2 regions of the Psychromonas sp. KJ10-2 genome follow, and region 1 is predicted to be linked to the other one. Evidence: predicted binding sites of a transcription regulator. Region 1 holds the regulator's gene; the other holds the start of a gene.

Region 1 (8,089 bases):
CCCGTGTTGTGTTATTAGAAGGCCATGAAGGCGGTAACGCTGCTGGTAACGTGATTGAAGCGTTTGGTTCAGTGGTGATCGGCGGTAATTTGGCGGTGGGCCTGATTGTTTTTATCATTTTAATGATCATTAACTTTGTGGTGGTGACTAAAGGTGCAGGGCGAATTTCAGAGGTAAGTGCTCGTTTTACATTGGATGCAATGCCTGGTAAACAAATGGCCATTGATGCCGATTTAAATGCTGGGTTAATTGACCAAGATCAGGCGCGTTTACGCCGTGAAGAGGTCACCATGGAAGCCGATTTTTATGGCTCAATGGACGGTGCAAGTAAGTTTGTTAAAGGTGATGCAATCGCCGGTATTATGATTTTATTTATTAATATCATTGGCGGTTTTATCATAGGTATGGCGCAATATGATCTGCCTCTGTCTGAGGCTGCAGAGATCTACACCTTATTGACCATAGGTGATGGTTTAGTTGCACAAATCCCTTCTCTATTATTATCCATTGCAGCTGCGATCACGGTAACCCGTGAAAATACCGAAGCAGATATGGGTAATCGAATGCTGGGTCAGATGTTTAATGATCCAAAAGCATTAATGATCACTGCCGGTATTTTACTGGTTATGGGGATCGTACCGGGCATGCCACACCTCGCTTTTCTGACTTTAGGTGGCGTTGCTGCTGGTGGTGCTTATTGGCAGTTAAAGCGTTTGAAAACTCAGGAAGAAACTGCTTTGGCTTTACAAAAGAGTGGCGCGGTTAATGAAGCCGGTGCAGCCGAAGTCAAAGAGTTAGGTTGGGATGATGTGCGCAGTGTTGATACTATTGGCTTAGAGGTTGGTTACCGCTTGATTCCATTAGTAGATAAATCTCAAGGTGGACAGTTATTAGATCGCATTAAAGGGGTACGTAAAAAGCTATCTCAACAGATGGGTTTCTTAATCCCACCTGTACATATTCGCGATAATTTAGATTTGTCACCTAACCATTACTCTATTTCATTAATGGGTGTAGGCTGTGGTCATGCTGATATTTATCATGATAAAGATATGGCAATTAATCCAGGGCAAGTGTTTGGGCCTATTGAAGGCATTACTGGGATTGATCCTGCCTTTGGATTAGAGGCTGTTTGGATAGATGAAGCGCAGCGCGAGCAAGCCCAAGCCTTAGGGTATACAGTCGTTGATACTGCTACTGTAGTTGCCACTCATTTAAGTCAGATCTTAAGTAATAATGCGGCGCAGTTATTAGGTCATGAAGAAGCGCAAAGTTTATTAGATATGTTAGCTAAAAAGTATCCTAAACTTGTTGAAGGCTTAGTACCCGAAGTACTGTCATTAAGTACGGTAGTAAAAGTGTTGCAAGGGTTGTTAAATGAGAATGTCGCGATTCGTGATATTCGCTCTATTGTACAGACCTTGGTTGATTATGGTCCACGTAGCCAAGATGCCGAAGTTTTGACAGCAGCGTGCCGTATTTCACTAAAACGCATGATAGTCCAAGAAATTATTGGCAATGAGCCGGAAATCCCTGTTATAACCTTGTCTTCAGAGTTGGAACAAATACTGCATAAGTCTATACAAGCAGGTGGTGCTGACGGGGCGGGTATTGAGCCTGGTTTAGCAGAGCGTATTCAGAATTCACTGATTGAAGTTGCACAGCAACAAGAGTTAGTAGGACAACCGGCAGTATTATTAACATCAGGAGTGTTACGTGGCACATTAGCGCGTTTTGTTAAAAATACTATTCCGAGTTTGCATATACTCTCTTATCAGGAAATTCCGGATGATAAGCAAATTAAAATAATTAGCTCAGTTGGGCAATAATGGTTGTAATCAATGAAAATTAAACGATTTTTTGCAAAAGACATGCGTACTGCAATGGTGGAAGTGAAGGAAGTATTAGGTCCTGAAGCTGTGATCATGTCGAATAAAAAAGTAGTGGGTGGCATTGAAATAGTCGCAGCGGTTGATTACCAGTCTCAGGCACCCGAGCCTAAATCTGATAAAGCGGATAGCTTGTCACAACTGAAAGATGATAACGTTCAGCTATCTTCAAAAGGGGCTGAAAAAAGCGCGCCTAAAATTAAGTTACCTAATAGCATTCGCAGTAACCGTAAAGAGAGCGGTGAAGACTTTGCAAAATCATTAAACTCATTTTTTGGTAAGGTTAATGCGCAGCAAAATAAAAAGCCTGCGCCTAAGAAGCGTCAAGAGCCGCCAGCATTCTCTTTCCATGAAGAGTTGGAAAAAGAGAATGCGAGATCCGCTCCAACACAGCCACCTACATTAGCAGAGCAACAAAATTGGCATCGCCAAGAGCCACGCCAAGGCTCAATCAAACAAGCTGCTTTAGCTAACCGTGCACAAGATAACAAAGGCATGGCAAAAATAAGCGAAGAAGTTGCTTCATTACGTAAGCTTTTAGAGCATCAAGTATCCGGTTTAATGTGGCAAGAGATGGAGCGTAAAGAGCCGGTTCGAGCGATGATCATTAAATGGTTAAATAGTGCTGGATTTTCCGATGAAATTGCCGATAACTTAGCGAGTTATGTACCTGAAGACGCTTCTTCTAGTGAAGTTCAGCAATATATCCAAGCATTGTTACAAGATAAAATCTTTATCGGACAAAATGAAATCTTGTTAAAAGGTGGTGCGATTGCTTTATTAGGTCCGACAGGCGTGGGGAAAACCACCACAATCGCTAAGCTAGCAGCACAATTTGCGATTAAATATGGTCCAGAGCAAGTTGCTTTGATCACCACTGATACATACCGTATTGGCGCACATGAACAGTTAGCCACTTACGGTAAAATCATGGGTTGTGCTGTGCGAGTTGCTAAAGATGCGGATGAATTATCGCAAATTTTATATCAGTTTAGAGAAAAGCGTTTAGTGTTAATTGATACTGCTGGTATGGGTCAACGCGATGTTCGCCTGTCAGAACAATTAGAAACATTAATGAGTAGCAGTGGCGTGAATATTAAAAGCTATTTAGTGGTTCCTTCAACGGCGCAACGCCGAGTGGTTGAAGAAGCATTACAGCACTTTAAACGTATTCCATTATCGGGTTGTATCCTAACTAAAATTGATGAAAGTCTAGGATTAGGTGAAGTATTAAGTGTGACAATGAAACATGCATTACCTATTAGTTACATCACCACAGGGCAACGTGTTCCCGAAGATATTGAAATTGCAAAAGTAGAAAGTTTAATTAGTGATACATTAACAATGATGGAAAACCAACAACAAGAAGAGTCGCATCAATGGTATAGCAATACAGACGATTAATTTCGGTGTTATAGTAGTTAGTGTGTTGGTTTAATTAATTTAAATAATGAGTAAGTAAGATGATGGCAGATCAAGCAAGCGGGTTAAGACGAATGACAAATCACCAAGTAAAAGTTATTGCAGTCACTGGCGGTAAAGGTGGCGTAGGCAAAACAAATGTAACGCTTAATATGGCTGTATCGCTTGCAAAAATGGGTAAGCGAGTAATGATACTTGATGCCGATTTAGGGTTAGCAAATGTCGATGTATTATTAGGGATTCGAGTCATTAAAAACCTATCTCATGTGTTATCTGGTGAATGTTCCTTAGATGAAGTGATTGTACATGGCCCTGAAGGGGTGATGATTATTCCAGCGACCTCTGGTACACAATCAATGGTGGAATTAACGGATGTAGAGCATGCAGGTTTAATCCAAGCTTTTAGCTCCCTACAAACACCTATCGATATTTTATTAATAGATACTGCTGCCGGTATTTCTAATATGGTAGTGAGTTTTGCACAAGCAGCGCAAGACGTATTAATGGTGGTATGTGATGAACCAACATCGATCACCGATGCTTATGCCTTGATTAAAATATTAAGTAAGCAAAATGGCGTGTATCGCTTCAAGATTGTTGCCAACATGGTACGCAGTTTACGTGAAGGGCAAGACCTATTTACTAAGCTTACTCGAGTTACCGATCGTTTCTTAGATGCATCGTTAGAGTTAGTTGCTTGTATTCCCTTTGATGGCAATGTACGTCAAGCAGTGAGAAAGCAAAAAACCGTGGTGGATGCTTTTCCTAAAACACCAGCGTCATTAGCATTTAAAGCATTAGCAAATCGTGCCAGTGATTGGCCTATTCCACATCAGCCAGGTGGGCATCTAGAATTTTTCATTGAGAAGTTATTATTAAACGATAACGATGAAAGTATTAAAGAACTTTTATAAATGGCAGATATAGATAATAACCAAGCGGGAATATTTATAAGTGATTAAAGCGCAGGGATATCAATCTGATACAACTGACTTGATTGGTCGTCATTCAGAGTTAGTACAAAAAATTGCATACCATCTAATGGCCAGATTACCTGCCAATGTACTTGTCGATGATTTAGTACAGTCAGGCATGATCGGTTTATTAGAAGCGGCGCGTAATTTTGATGCAACTAAAGGTGCAAGCTTTGAAACATTCGCCGGTATTCGTATTCGAGGTGCGATGTTAGATGACCTGCGTAAAGGCGATTGGGTACCACGTTCGGTACATAAAAATAGCCGCACTATCGCAACGGCCATTGATGAAGTGGAAAAGCAGACCGGAGAAAGCGCTACTGAAGTAGAAGTCGCTAAGCATTTACAGGTTACTCTGAGTGAATATCAGAAAATGCTGCAGGATGTTAATTGTGCCAAATTAGTGGCTTATGAAGACTTACCTAATCCAAATGATATGTTTGCACAAAGCAGTGCAACGGCGGATAGCACCTTTGATGATGTGGCTGAAAATCAATTTACGCAGCAGTTAGCTGAAATGATAGAGGCACTACCACAAAGAGAAGCCTTGGTGTTATCACTGTACTACGATGAAGAGTTAAATTTAAAAGAGATAGGGTTAATTCTAGAGGTGAGTGAGTCACGTGTTAGCCAAATTCTTAGCCAAGCGTTACATAAACTGAAATCTAAAGTTAATTCTGCTAATATTTAACTATTAATGGGTAGTTATTGGCAATGGATTTTGGTGATAATGGCCCGCAGTATGTTAGTTAGTTAAAGATAATTAACAAAAATAGTGTATTTTTTTCAATTTTTATCTATATATACATATATATAGTAATAGGTAGATTGTTGTTCTAGGGGAATATTTTGAATAAAGAAATGAAGGTTTTGATTGTTGATGATTTCTCAACAATGAGAAGAATAATTAAAAACTTATTAAGGGATTTAGGTTTCACTAATACCTATGAAGCAGATGATGGTCACACGGCATTACCTATGCTAAAAAACGGTGACTTTGAGTTTGTTGTGACGGATTGGAATATGCCAATTATGGAAGGGATCCAGTTATTAAAAGAGATCCGTAAAGATCCTAATTTAAAACACCTTCCAGTGTTAATGGTGACTGCTGAGGCAAAACGCGAGCAGATCATTGAAGCAGCACAGGCAGGAGTTAATGGTTACATTATCAAGCCGTTTACTGCTGGTACATTGAAAGAGAAACTAGACAAAATCTTTGAGCGTTTGGCTTAATTTAAGGAGTTAAGTATGGCAAGTGAAATAATGCCACACCTATCACTTTCTGAAGCTAAAGCGTTAGTTGCACATTTAGAAGCCGAGCAAGTTGAAGAGGCTAATAAAATTGTAGAAAGTGTTTCGTTTTTTAATACAACAGAAAGTGTGTTATTTGGGCAAGTGGGTGAATTAACCCGTGAGTTACACGAAGCACTATTAAGTTTTCATAATGATACGCGTTTATTAGATTTAGCTGGCCATGAACTGCCAGATGCTAAAAATCGCTTAAATTACGTTATTGAAATGACCGATAAAGCAGCCAACACCACTATGGATGCTATCGATCATTGCTTACCTGTTGCTGACAAATTGATTACTGACTTAGATCAGGTTATGCCAAGCTGGGGTAATTTGATGACGCGTGATTTAGCGTTAGGTGAGTTTAAATCCATGTGTCATTCCGTTGACGATTTTTTAAATTACTCTAAACAAAGTGCCAATCTATTTCGTGATAAATTGAGTGAGATTTTAATGGCTCAAGAGTTCCAAGACTTAACTGGACAGATCATTAATCGTGTTATTGAGTTAGTACAAGAGATTGAATCGAAGTTAGTGGTTATTCTGAAAGTATGTAGTACACAGAGAGAGCTAGACTCTTCCGTTGAACAACAAAAAGTAGTTGCAGAAGCCAAGAGTAATATTAAAACGGAAGGGCCAATTATTGATGCCGAATCCCGTACCGACGTTGTTAATGGACAAGATGACGTAGATGACCTGCTTTCAAGCTTAGGATTTTAAAGGAACTAGGAAATGACATTTGAAGTAGATGATGAGATCCTGCAGGATTTTTTGGTTGAAGCAGGAGAAATTTTAGAATTACTTTCTGAACAGCTTGTTGAATTAGAAAACAATCCTAATGACGTAGAGTTACTTAATGCTATCTTCCGTGGTTTTCATACGGTAAAAGGTGGTGCAGGTTTTCTATCTTTAACAGAGTTAGTTGAAACCTGTCATGGTGCAGAAAACGTATTCGATGGGTTACGCCAAGGTGCCCGATCTGTTGATTCTGATTTAATGGATACCATTTTAGCCGCATTAGATATTATCAATGAACAGTTTTCTGCGGTGCAAAATGGCGAGCCTGCAGAAAAAGCCTCTTCTGATATTTTGAATTCATTACACCGCTTAAGTAAACCCGAAACGGCTGAGCCTATTGTCGAAGAAACTCCTGAGCCAATCGTGGCTGAGCCTGTTATAGAAACTCCAGAAGCTAGTAGCAATAATATTGATGATATTAATGAAGCTGAATTTGAAAGTTTATTAGATGAATTACACGCTAAACCTACTGCTGATTCCCCTGCACAGGAAGTAAGTGATGAAATTACAGAAGATGAATTCGAAAGCTTATTAGATGATTTACATGGAGTCGGTAAACATTCACCTACTCCTGTGGCTGCTAAACCAGCAGCAGCGCAAGCTGTTAGTGATGAAATTACCGAAGATGAATTTGAGTCGCTATTAGATGAATTACATGGCGCTGGTAAACATAGTGCAACTGTTTCTACATCTGAGAAACCAGTAGAGGCAACGAGCAGTAATGAAATCAGTGAAGATGAGTTTGAAAATTTATTAGATGAACTTCATGGTAAAGGCTCGCATGGCGGCGCGCCTAAAGTTGAAGCGCCTGCAGCAGTTTCTGATGAAATTACTGAAGATGAATTTGAATCATTGTTAGATGAGTTACATGGTGTAGGTAAAATGAATACCGCTGCACCTGTCATTGAACAAGCTGCTGCAACAGCATCTAAAGCGCCTCAATCTAAAGCACCAACACCAGTAGCAAAAGCTGAGCCAGTAAAAGCGGCTCCGAGTGCTGCTGTTAAAGCCCCTGTTGCTGATAAAAAAGCCCCCGTTAAAGCGCCTAAACCACAAGCTGAACAAACGGTTCGTGTGGATACCAGTACATTAGATGAAATTATGAATATGGTTGGTGAGTTAGTACTGGTGCGTAATCGTTTAGTGAGTTTAGAGTCAACCTCTGAAAATGAAGAGATCTCACGTGCTGTTGCTAACCTTGCTATTGTCACTAGCGATTTACAAGGTTCAGTAATGAAAACACGTATGCAACCGATCAAGAAAGTATTCGGTAAGTTTCCTCGTGTTGTCAGAGACTTAGCTCGTCAGCTTGGTAAAAATATTCGTTTGGATTTAGTGGGCGAAGAGACGGATTTAGATAAAAATTTAGTGGAAGCTTTAGCCGATCCTTTAGTGCATTTAGTGCGTAACTCAGTTGACCATGGTATTGAGATGCCAGAGACACGTATGCAGTCGGGTAAAGAAACGCAAGGACGAGTATTATTGTCTGCCGCTCAGGAAGGTGACCACATCTTACTAGTGATTGAAGATGATGGTGCTGGTATGGATGCGGAAAAATTAAAACAAATCGCTATCGGTAAAGGGATCTTGGATCAAGATGCTGCGGATCGCATGAGTGATAAAGATGCTTACTCGTTAATATTTGCACCTGGCTTCTCTACCAAAGTAGAAATATCTGATATTTCTGGTCGCGGTGTTGGCATGGATGTTGTG
Region 2 (8,089 bases), 910 kb from region 1:
TCTTCTTCACGAGCCTGTGCGGCTAACTCATCTAACTGAGCTTGTTGTTCCGCTTTTAACGCTTGTTTGTTTTTTCTATTTAATAAAAAACCGTGAATTAATACGCCGGCAATAGCCAAAATACCAATAACGATAAGAATAGATTGAAAGTGCTGCATTATTGATTCTCTTGATTCATTATAGATAACTTTATGACCCTTAAATTACCCTGTATCGTACTGTACGTCTATCGTTTGCCCCTAATTTTTTGCAAAACTTAGAGACATTTACGAAAAGATCCTATTTATTAGCTGATATTTGCTCACTTCAAGGTAATATTATCAAATATATCAATAACAAGGCTTCACTATGAACAACAATACTATAATTGATCAACCCCTAACAGGTTTAGGTTATTTATTCAAAGGTGTGCAGTTACTTCGACACCCTCAACTCAGGGTATTTGTATTAGTGCCGCTACTAATTAATGTTCTGATCTTCGCCAGTGCATTCTGGTTTTTATTTAGCAGCATTACGGATTGGATAGAAACCTATATGCAGGATTTACCCACCTTTTTGAGTTGGTTATCTTATCTGTTATGGCCTGTGATTATTTTTTCTATTTTATTCTCGTTTTCTTTTATTTTTTCAACTATCGCTAACTTAATAGCTGCTCCTTTTAATGGTTTATTGGCTGAAAAAACAGAAATATTATTAACTAAATCGACAATAAATGATGATGGTTGGCAAGATCTATTAAAAGATTTACCAAGAATATTAAAACGTGAATGTCAGAAATGGGCGTACTTTTTGCCTAGAATGCTAGGTTGTTTCATCTTATTCTTTATACCCGTGATAGGCCAAACCATTGCGCCGGTTGTTTGGTTGGTTTTTGCAGGATGGATGATGGCTATTCAATACGCCGATTACCCATTTGATAACCATAAAGTCCCCTTTTCCGTGATGCGTAAAACCTTAGGTGAGCGTTTCGGTAAAAACATTACCTTCGGCATGATCATTAGTTTTTGTACTACCTTGCCCTTATTAAACTTTATTATTATGCCTATTGCCGTTTGTGGAGCAACAGCCGCTTGGGTAGATATTTATAAACAACAGGTGCTGTCTAATCCATTAAACCGCATTGAATAGTAAAGATATCAACTTTTCATTTCTCAATAAAAAAGCCTAGCTTGTCAAACAAGCTAGGCTTTTCAATATCACTTACACAGATTATGCAGCGAAGTTTTTCGCAACAAATTCCCAGTTAACTAATGCCCAAAAACCGTTTAGGTAATTAGGACGAACGTTACGGTAATCGATGTAGTATGCATGTTCCCATAGATCAACTGTTAGAAGTGGTGTTGTACCTTCTTCAGTTAGTGGCGTTGCTGCATTTGACGTGTTAACGATCTCTAGAGAACCGTCTGCTTTTTTAACTAACCAAGTCCATGAAGAACCAAAGTTGTTAACTGCTTTGTCGTTTAATTGTGCTTGGAATTCAGCAAAAGAACCAAATTTAGCATCGATTGCAGCAGCTAGTTCACCAGTAGGTTCGCCACCAGCATTAGGTGCTAGACAGTTCCAGTAGAAAGTGTGGTTCCAGATTTGAGCAGCATTGTTGAATACACCACCTTCAGAAGTTTTAATGATTTCTTCTAAAGATTTTTCAGCAAGATCAGTACCTTCAACTAAACCGTTTAGTTTAGCTACGTAAGTCGCGTGATGTTTACCATGATGAAATTCTAATGTTTCAGCTGAAATATGTGGTTCTAATGCATCTTTTGCGTAAGGTAGTGCTGGTAGTTCAAAAGCCATTTTAAATTCTCCTATAAAGGCTGAGGGGGTTAAACTGTTTGATCTAGTTATACTTTCTTTAGGAATAAAAAGCCACCCTAAAAATTGACCTAGATCATTTTATATCTGTGATAGAATGGTCTCAAATTCATGGATAGATTGCACGTAAACAACTGTTATAATGTGCAATTAAAAACAATATTCTATCGTTAGAGGAAAAATAATGGAAACATTAGACAAAATCAAAGAACAATTAAGCGAAAATACTATCCTTTTATACATGAAAGGTTCGCCTAAATTACCAAGCTGTGGTTTCTCATCACAAGCTTCTCAAGCTTTAATGCAATGTGGTCAACCATTTGCTTATGTTGATATCTTACAAAACCCTGATATCCGTGCAGAATTACCAAAATACGCTAACTGGCCAACTTTCCCACAATTATGGGTAGAAGGTGAATTAGTTGGCGGTTGTGACATTATTTTAGAGATGTTTCAACAAGGTGAGTTACAAGAGTTAATCACTGCAGCAGCTGAAAAAGCACAACCAGCTGAGTAATACTAATCATTCCAATTAGTAAAAAATCACTTTTAAAAATGTGATATAAAAAAGGCGCCCACTGTGATCAGTGAGCGCTTTTTTTGATTAATCGCATTCAGGCATTTGTCCTAAACCAAACGAGTAAAACTTAAATTGGCATTAAATGTTTTCGATACAACTAATATCTGAGTAAGCGATACCGTTTTCATTATACGCGCCGATGCGATAACAATAGGTACTGTCTACCAAGACATTATTATCAACATAACTTGTTTCATCGAAATCAACAGAGGTTACCACCACAAAATCTTGGTCATCATTTAAACTACGCTCAATTAAGAAACCATCTTCGTTATCAGCTAAATCTTCCCAACTAATTTCAAGTGATGCGGTTTCTGTTTCTTCCTCTTCATCTGCAATAATATTAACTAACTCTTCAAATGACTCTTCAACGCTGATTTTTTCTGTCACTTCAACCGTTTCTGAATCACTCCCTCCACCACCACAACCAGTAAGTGAGAAAAAAGCCATTAAAATAATCAGCTTATTGTATTTACCTTTTATCATCTTTTCCACAATCCCCTTTCTAACCCATTGTGCTATTTATAATAAATAGTCTAATTAACATTATTTTATATAGTTAATGTCACAACGCTCAATCTACTAAGTAGATTAAAATACGGTGTTCACATTCATTTACCCAACTTCAAACGATGTTTTATAGTCTTTAAACACAGGTACAAACATCACCAAAACTACCCAATAAAGAGTAGTCACTAAAAAATAAAAAAGCCATTAATATTGAAAAATATTAATGGCTTTTTTATGACAGAGAGGCAGATGACTAGTTCAACACACACTCATAATATTACATATTTTTTATACAATTAACGTTCAAAAAGAGATCAAAAGCAACGCTAAAATGAAGGTAAGAAATTGTTCTATTTAATAAACCTATGGCTAAAAATGATAAATACCAGTTGATAAAATAAATATTTATTTTATTTAATTAATTCCAACCGCCAAGTGCTTTATAACGATTAACCATGTAATAAAATAGTTCTGCAGTCACTTCAGTATCATATAAAGCAGAGTGAGCTTCGTTATTATCATAAGCAACGCCGGCTTTTTCACAGGCTTTAGCTAACACGGTTTGCCCTAGGGTTAAGCCTGCCATACTCGCCGTATCAAAAGCAGCAAAAGGATGAAATGGGACTCGTTTTAATTTACAACGCTCCGTGGCTTTATTAATGAACCCTTGGTCAAAGGCGGCATTATGAGCAACTAAAATCGCTCTATTACACTCATTTTGTTTTTGATATTTACGCACTTTTTTGAATATTTCAGTTAGAGCCTCACGTTCATCAACTGCACCACGTAATGGGTTAAAAGGATCAATTCCAGTAAAACTTAAGGCTTTAGGGTCTAATTCAGCCCCTTCAAAAGGCATAACGTGAAAATGGATTTTATCTACACTGGTTAAATAACCTTGCTCGTCCATTTCAGGGAAAATAGCTGCAATCTCCAGCATTGCATGCACATTAGAATCTAAACCTGATGTTTCTATATCAATAATAACGGGATAAAACCCACGGAATCGTTCTGCTAATTTATTATCCATTTCAGCTCACTGTTAAAATAAAGTCGGAATATTATGCCAGAAAGCAAAATATTCCGCATAAATTTACTAAAGATATTCTGTCATCTGTCGATATAAACAACAGAGATCAAATACATCGAGCGATTATGAAAAAAATAATATCTTTAATCATTATGATGAGCACTATGCCAGCCTACTCTGCCACTAAGCAGTATCATGCAGGACTGGATAATTCTAATTGGTATTTAAGTAGCGACTCACCGATACAGTGTACCCTTGAGCATCCTATTCCAAGATATGGTCAGGCTAACTTTGTGGCAAAAGCCAGCAAGAAAATTAATTTAGATTTTCGTCTTGAAAGCAAAAGAGCTATGCCAAGTACTGAAGTGGTACAGTTAAAATCCGTGCCACCTTCTTGGCATCCAGGTGTTGCGCCAGAATTAATTGATACCGTCACTTTCCACCAGCAATTTAACGGTTATGTGACTAAGCAAAGTGCTTGGCGCATGCTTAGTGAATTAGAACGAGGTCAAGTACCGACTTTCTATTTTCATGATTGGTATAATAATCAACAATTGGTCAGTGTTGGGTTATCCTCTATTAACTTTAATAAAACCTATGACGCATTTAATGACTGTATTTCACAACTGTTGCCTTATAACTTTGATGATATTTCTTACAGCATTTTACGTTATAAAAAAGACGGTTCATTACTGACACAGTTTTCTAAAAATCGCTTAAAAATGATTGGTGATTACATTAAACATGATAAATCAATCAATGTGATTCTAGTGGCGGGTTATACCGATGGTTATGGTGACATTAACAACAATCAAGTCTTATCTGAAAAAAGAGCGAACTCGGTAAAAAACTATTTAGCACAATTAGGTTTTGATAACGACAATATTAAAGTCTCTGGTTACGGGGAAAAACATCATGTCGCAGACAACCGAGATATTTTAGGCCGTCAAGAAAACAGACGAGTCATTATTTCTATAGAAAAGGAAGAAGAGGAAATATAGTTTTTGGTCAGCATTAACCTCTATTAATACCTAGGAATATAGGTGATATGATCAATAAGCTCGTCAATGCCTTGCCAATCCAACTCTGTCAGTAGTGCCTTATTCGCTTTAAGTTGTTGCTGCAGAGTTATTTCAACGTTACTAGCAATAACTATAATATTACTAAAGTCCTCAAATTCAACCAAAGCTAAATAGGGAAAGTATTTTTTAATCGTCAATAACAGTGCTGTCAATTTTTGTTCAGAATCGGCAAAAAGATTAATTAAAACCAGCCCTTGTTCAGTGGTTATTTGATCAAGTTGTTGGTAGAAGGACGCTTCAAATATACAGTCTGCACTCTGCTCACCTATAAAAAGATCAGATAACACCACATCATATTGTTGATCACACTCAGCAACAAATTGTTCGGCACTGGCGCATATAACCTGAGACTGAGTTGGCAATAAAAAGTGGGATTTTGCCATTGAAATAATAGCTTGAGATGCCTCGATAGAGGTCAGTGAAAGTTTCGTTAAATTAGCTAGACAACGTTCTAATGCCGCTCCGCCTAACCCTAGATTTAAGATATTTACTGCCTTAGGATTAATTAATAAACATAATAAAAAAGATTGTGTTACCGGCATAATAATTTGATTGGGGGAATCTAATGACATGAGCGATTGTATAGAAGCGCCAGCATATTCAAACCACCTAAATCGCCCAGACTCTTTTACCAGTAGTTTTTCACCCTTGATACACTGTTGTTCAATAATACGCTGAGGAAATAGATGTTTGGCAATCAATCTTTCAGACATTGACCACTCCTTTATTTCTCATTATTACTTTATCAAAGTTGTGCAAAGGTAACTTGTTGCAGATGTGGGTTCTCAACCATCACCTTAAGAGAGATTATATTATCTAAAACAATAATCTGCTGTTGGCCTTTAATATCTAGTTTAATACACTCTTGTCTCTCTTTGTCTCGAACCGTATCAACAGCAATCCCTTCGACTATTACGCCTGACTTTAAACTCAATTGAACTGGGTAATGGTGCATACAAACAATTTCAATATAATCATAATCTGCGCAGCTAAGCATTATATTTACCTTTTTTACCTTAAATGAGATGTTGCGTTGCATGACATATTGGACAAAAGCGTGACCGTTGCGCCATGCTGTTTGTTGCCTAACAATTTTAAATCCAAACTTTTCAAAAAGTGGCTTGGCTAACATAGAGGCTTCCACGTATAAAACGGGTAATCCCATCCCCTGCGCATGATTAATTATATAAGTTAGTAAAAGTGAGCCAACACCTTGTTGCTGAAAATGAGGGTGAACATAAGCACAATCAATATGCCCATCATCATCCAACTCCATAAAGCCCACCACTTGTTCTTCTATCAATAACAAAAATGGCTTTTTAACGGACAGTCGCTTAGCCCATTGTCGATAATTAATGGGTAATGTAGCCCAAGCAGATTGCTGGGCTAAAGAATAAACCTTAGGGTCAATAGAATGAACTGCAGCATAAAAAATATCCGTCACCTCTACGGCATAATCACAACAGTAAGTAACGATACGATAGGGTTTGTCTGCTGCTAACATCTTTATCATTCCGAGCTTTATCGCATTATCAACACAAGCTAATTATAGAAACACCAATGCTAAATATTTAGATATCTTTATCGGACTTACCATAAGGGTATTTTATGTGTCCGTAGCGAATCACTAAAATAGCTAATACAATAATTAAAATCGATGCTGATAACCCTAACATTCGCCAGGTATCTAAGTTTTTCATATCTAAAATCATATATCGCGCCAAGGCAACGACGGCAATATACAGCGGCATTCTGACGGGTAATCGCCCCGACTTTAAATACAAACTGACCATGGCAAAAACTTCAAGGTAGATAAATAGCAACAGTAAATCTGCTAACGTTACTTCCCAATTTTTAAAAACAATCCAAACTTCTACGGCCATCGCAATAACCGTTAACACGGCAATAGTAAATAAGCCAATATGCTCAACTAATGATAAGGCTTTGTAGCCCGCTTTTTTCACATTTGACATGCGATTCCCTTATTCAATGAACTGATCCGAATAATCGTCAATCAGTCGCTCTAAAATTACCATCACGATATCAAATTTTACCTTGTAATCAATAAGTTAATAATTTATTAAGTAAAACACTTTAGTGCATGCTTTAAGCTACTTAACCGCTAACCAAAGATAAAAATTTAAATGATTGATAGTTATAATAAAAGTGACATTTCATGCCAACTTAAGCCTCCATGTGAAGAGTTCGATTCACCTAAATGGATAAAACCATGCTTAGCATACAAATGAATCAATTCAGTTTGACAAATTAAATAGATATCCAATTTATTTAAGCCTTTCATCTGTTTAATAAAAGCACTTAATAGTTGGTCTGCATAACCTTGACCTTGATAATCAGGGTGTACTACCACAGACATAACGACTATATGCTCACCCGTTGCATCATGCCCTATTAACTCTTTAAAAGATTCGTCAGATAACTGCACATGATGTGTTGCGCCTGAGTTAACAAACCCAATAATCTCTACGTCATTTTCTAAAATAATAAAACCTTCTGGATAGCCTTCTATTCGACATAAAATTTTATCTTTAGTGGCAGCTTCCTCGCCTGCATAGGCAGTTCTTTCAATCTCAAAGCATCTATCTAAATCGCTGGTTTTTGCTTGACGTATCGTGAACTTGTTGTCCATCTTATTAATTCTCTCTGTTAATGTATTTTTATTGTCTAAAAGTGACGCTAAATTAAAAACTAGCGTTTGGCTGTGTTAAAAAAGCCAACTCATCAGGCGTTGAGGTTCGTTGTAATATTGCATTTCGATGCGGGTAACGTCCAAACTTAACAATAATATCCCTGTGCATCACTTCAAAATCAAGGTTGGATTGTAACCCATTTTCTGTAAATAACTGCAATGCCTGCTCATGAATCAATAAGGATTCACTGTGCATAAAAGGCATATACATAAAACTACGTTCAATGGGAGACAAGGCTTGATCTGTACCTTGTGCGATTGCTTCTTGTGCTAATACTAAAGCCAGCGGATCTGCAGCAAATGCATCGGCTGAATCCCTAAACATATTACGTGAAAACTGATCTAGCAAAATAATTTCTGCTAAA

The links. Region 1 encodes FliA, which starts transcription of late flagellar genes. Its sites were predicted from a motif close to CTAAAGNTNNNNNNNNNNNNGCCGATA; they were not measured.
Region 2: a site for FliA is predicted at 3,999-4,025, ahead of ACLKL2_RS00240 (flagellar protein MotY). Genes of this name have one in related genera too.

Annotation. Positions count from the first base shown of each region.
Region 1 covers NZ_CP178827.1:3,143,206-3,151,294, forward strand. The annotation lists gene flhA (flagellar biosynthesis protein FlhA) at 1-1,829, shown strand, start outside; gene flhF (flagellar biosynthesis protein FlhF) at 1,842-3,293, shown strand; gene ACLKL2_RS15355 (MinD/ParA family protein) at 3,353-4,225, shown strand; gene ACLKL2_RS15360 (RNA polymerase sigma factor FliA) at 4,266-4,976, shown strand; gene cheY (chemotaxis response regulator CheY) at 5,135-5,518, shown strand; gene ACLKL2_RS15370 (protein phosphatase CheZ) at 5,534-6,298, shown strand; gene ACLKL2_RS15375 (chemotaxis protein CheW) at 6,311-8,089, shown strand, end outside.
Region 2 covers NZ_CP178827.1:49,519-57,607, reverse strand. The annotation lists gene ACLKL2_RS00270 (hypothetical protein) at 1-158, opposite strand, end outside; gene cysZ (sulfate transporter CysZ) at 349-1,128, shown strand; gene sodB (superoxide dismutase [Fe]) at 1,210-1,794, opposite strand; gene grxD (Grx4 family monothiol glutaredoxin) at 1,997-2,329, shown strand; gene ACLKL2_RS00250 (hypothetical protein) at 2,471-2,887, opposite strand; gene rnt (ribonuclease T) at 3,321-3,932, opposite strand; gene ACLKL2_RS00240 (flagellar protein MotY) at 4,058-4,933, shown strand; gene ACLKL2_RS00235 (spermidine synthase) at 4,957-5,727, opposite strand; gene ACLKL2_RS00230 (Rho-binding antiterminator) at 5,760-6,527, opposite strand; gene ACLKL2_RS00225 (phosphate-starvation-inducible protein PsiE) at 6,586-6,987, opposite strand; gene ACLKL2_RS00220 (GNAT family N-acetyltransferase) at 7,170-7,664, opposite strand; gene ACLKL2_RS00215 (DUF924 family protein) at 7,717-8,089, opposite strand, start outside.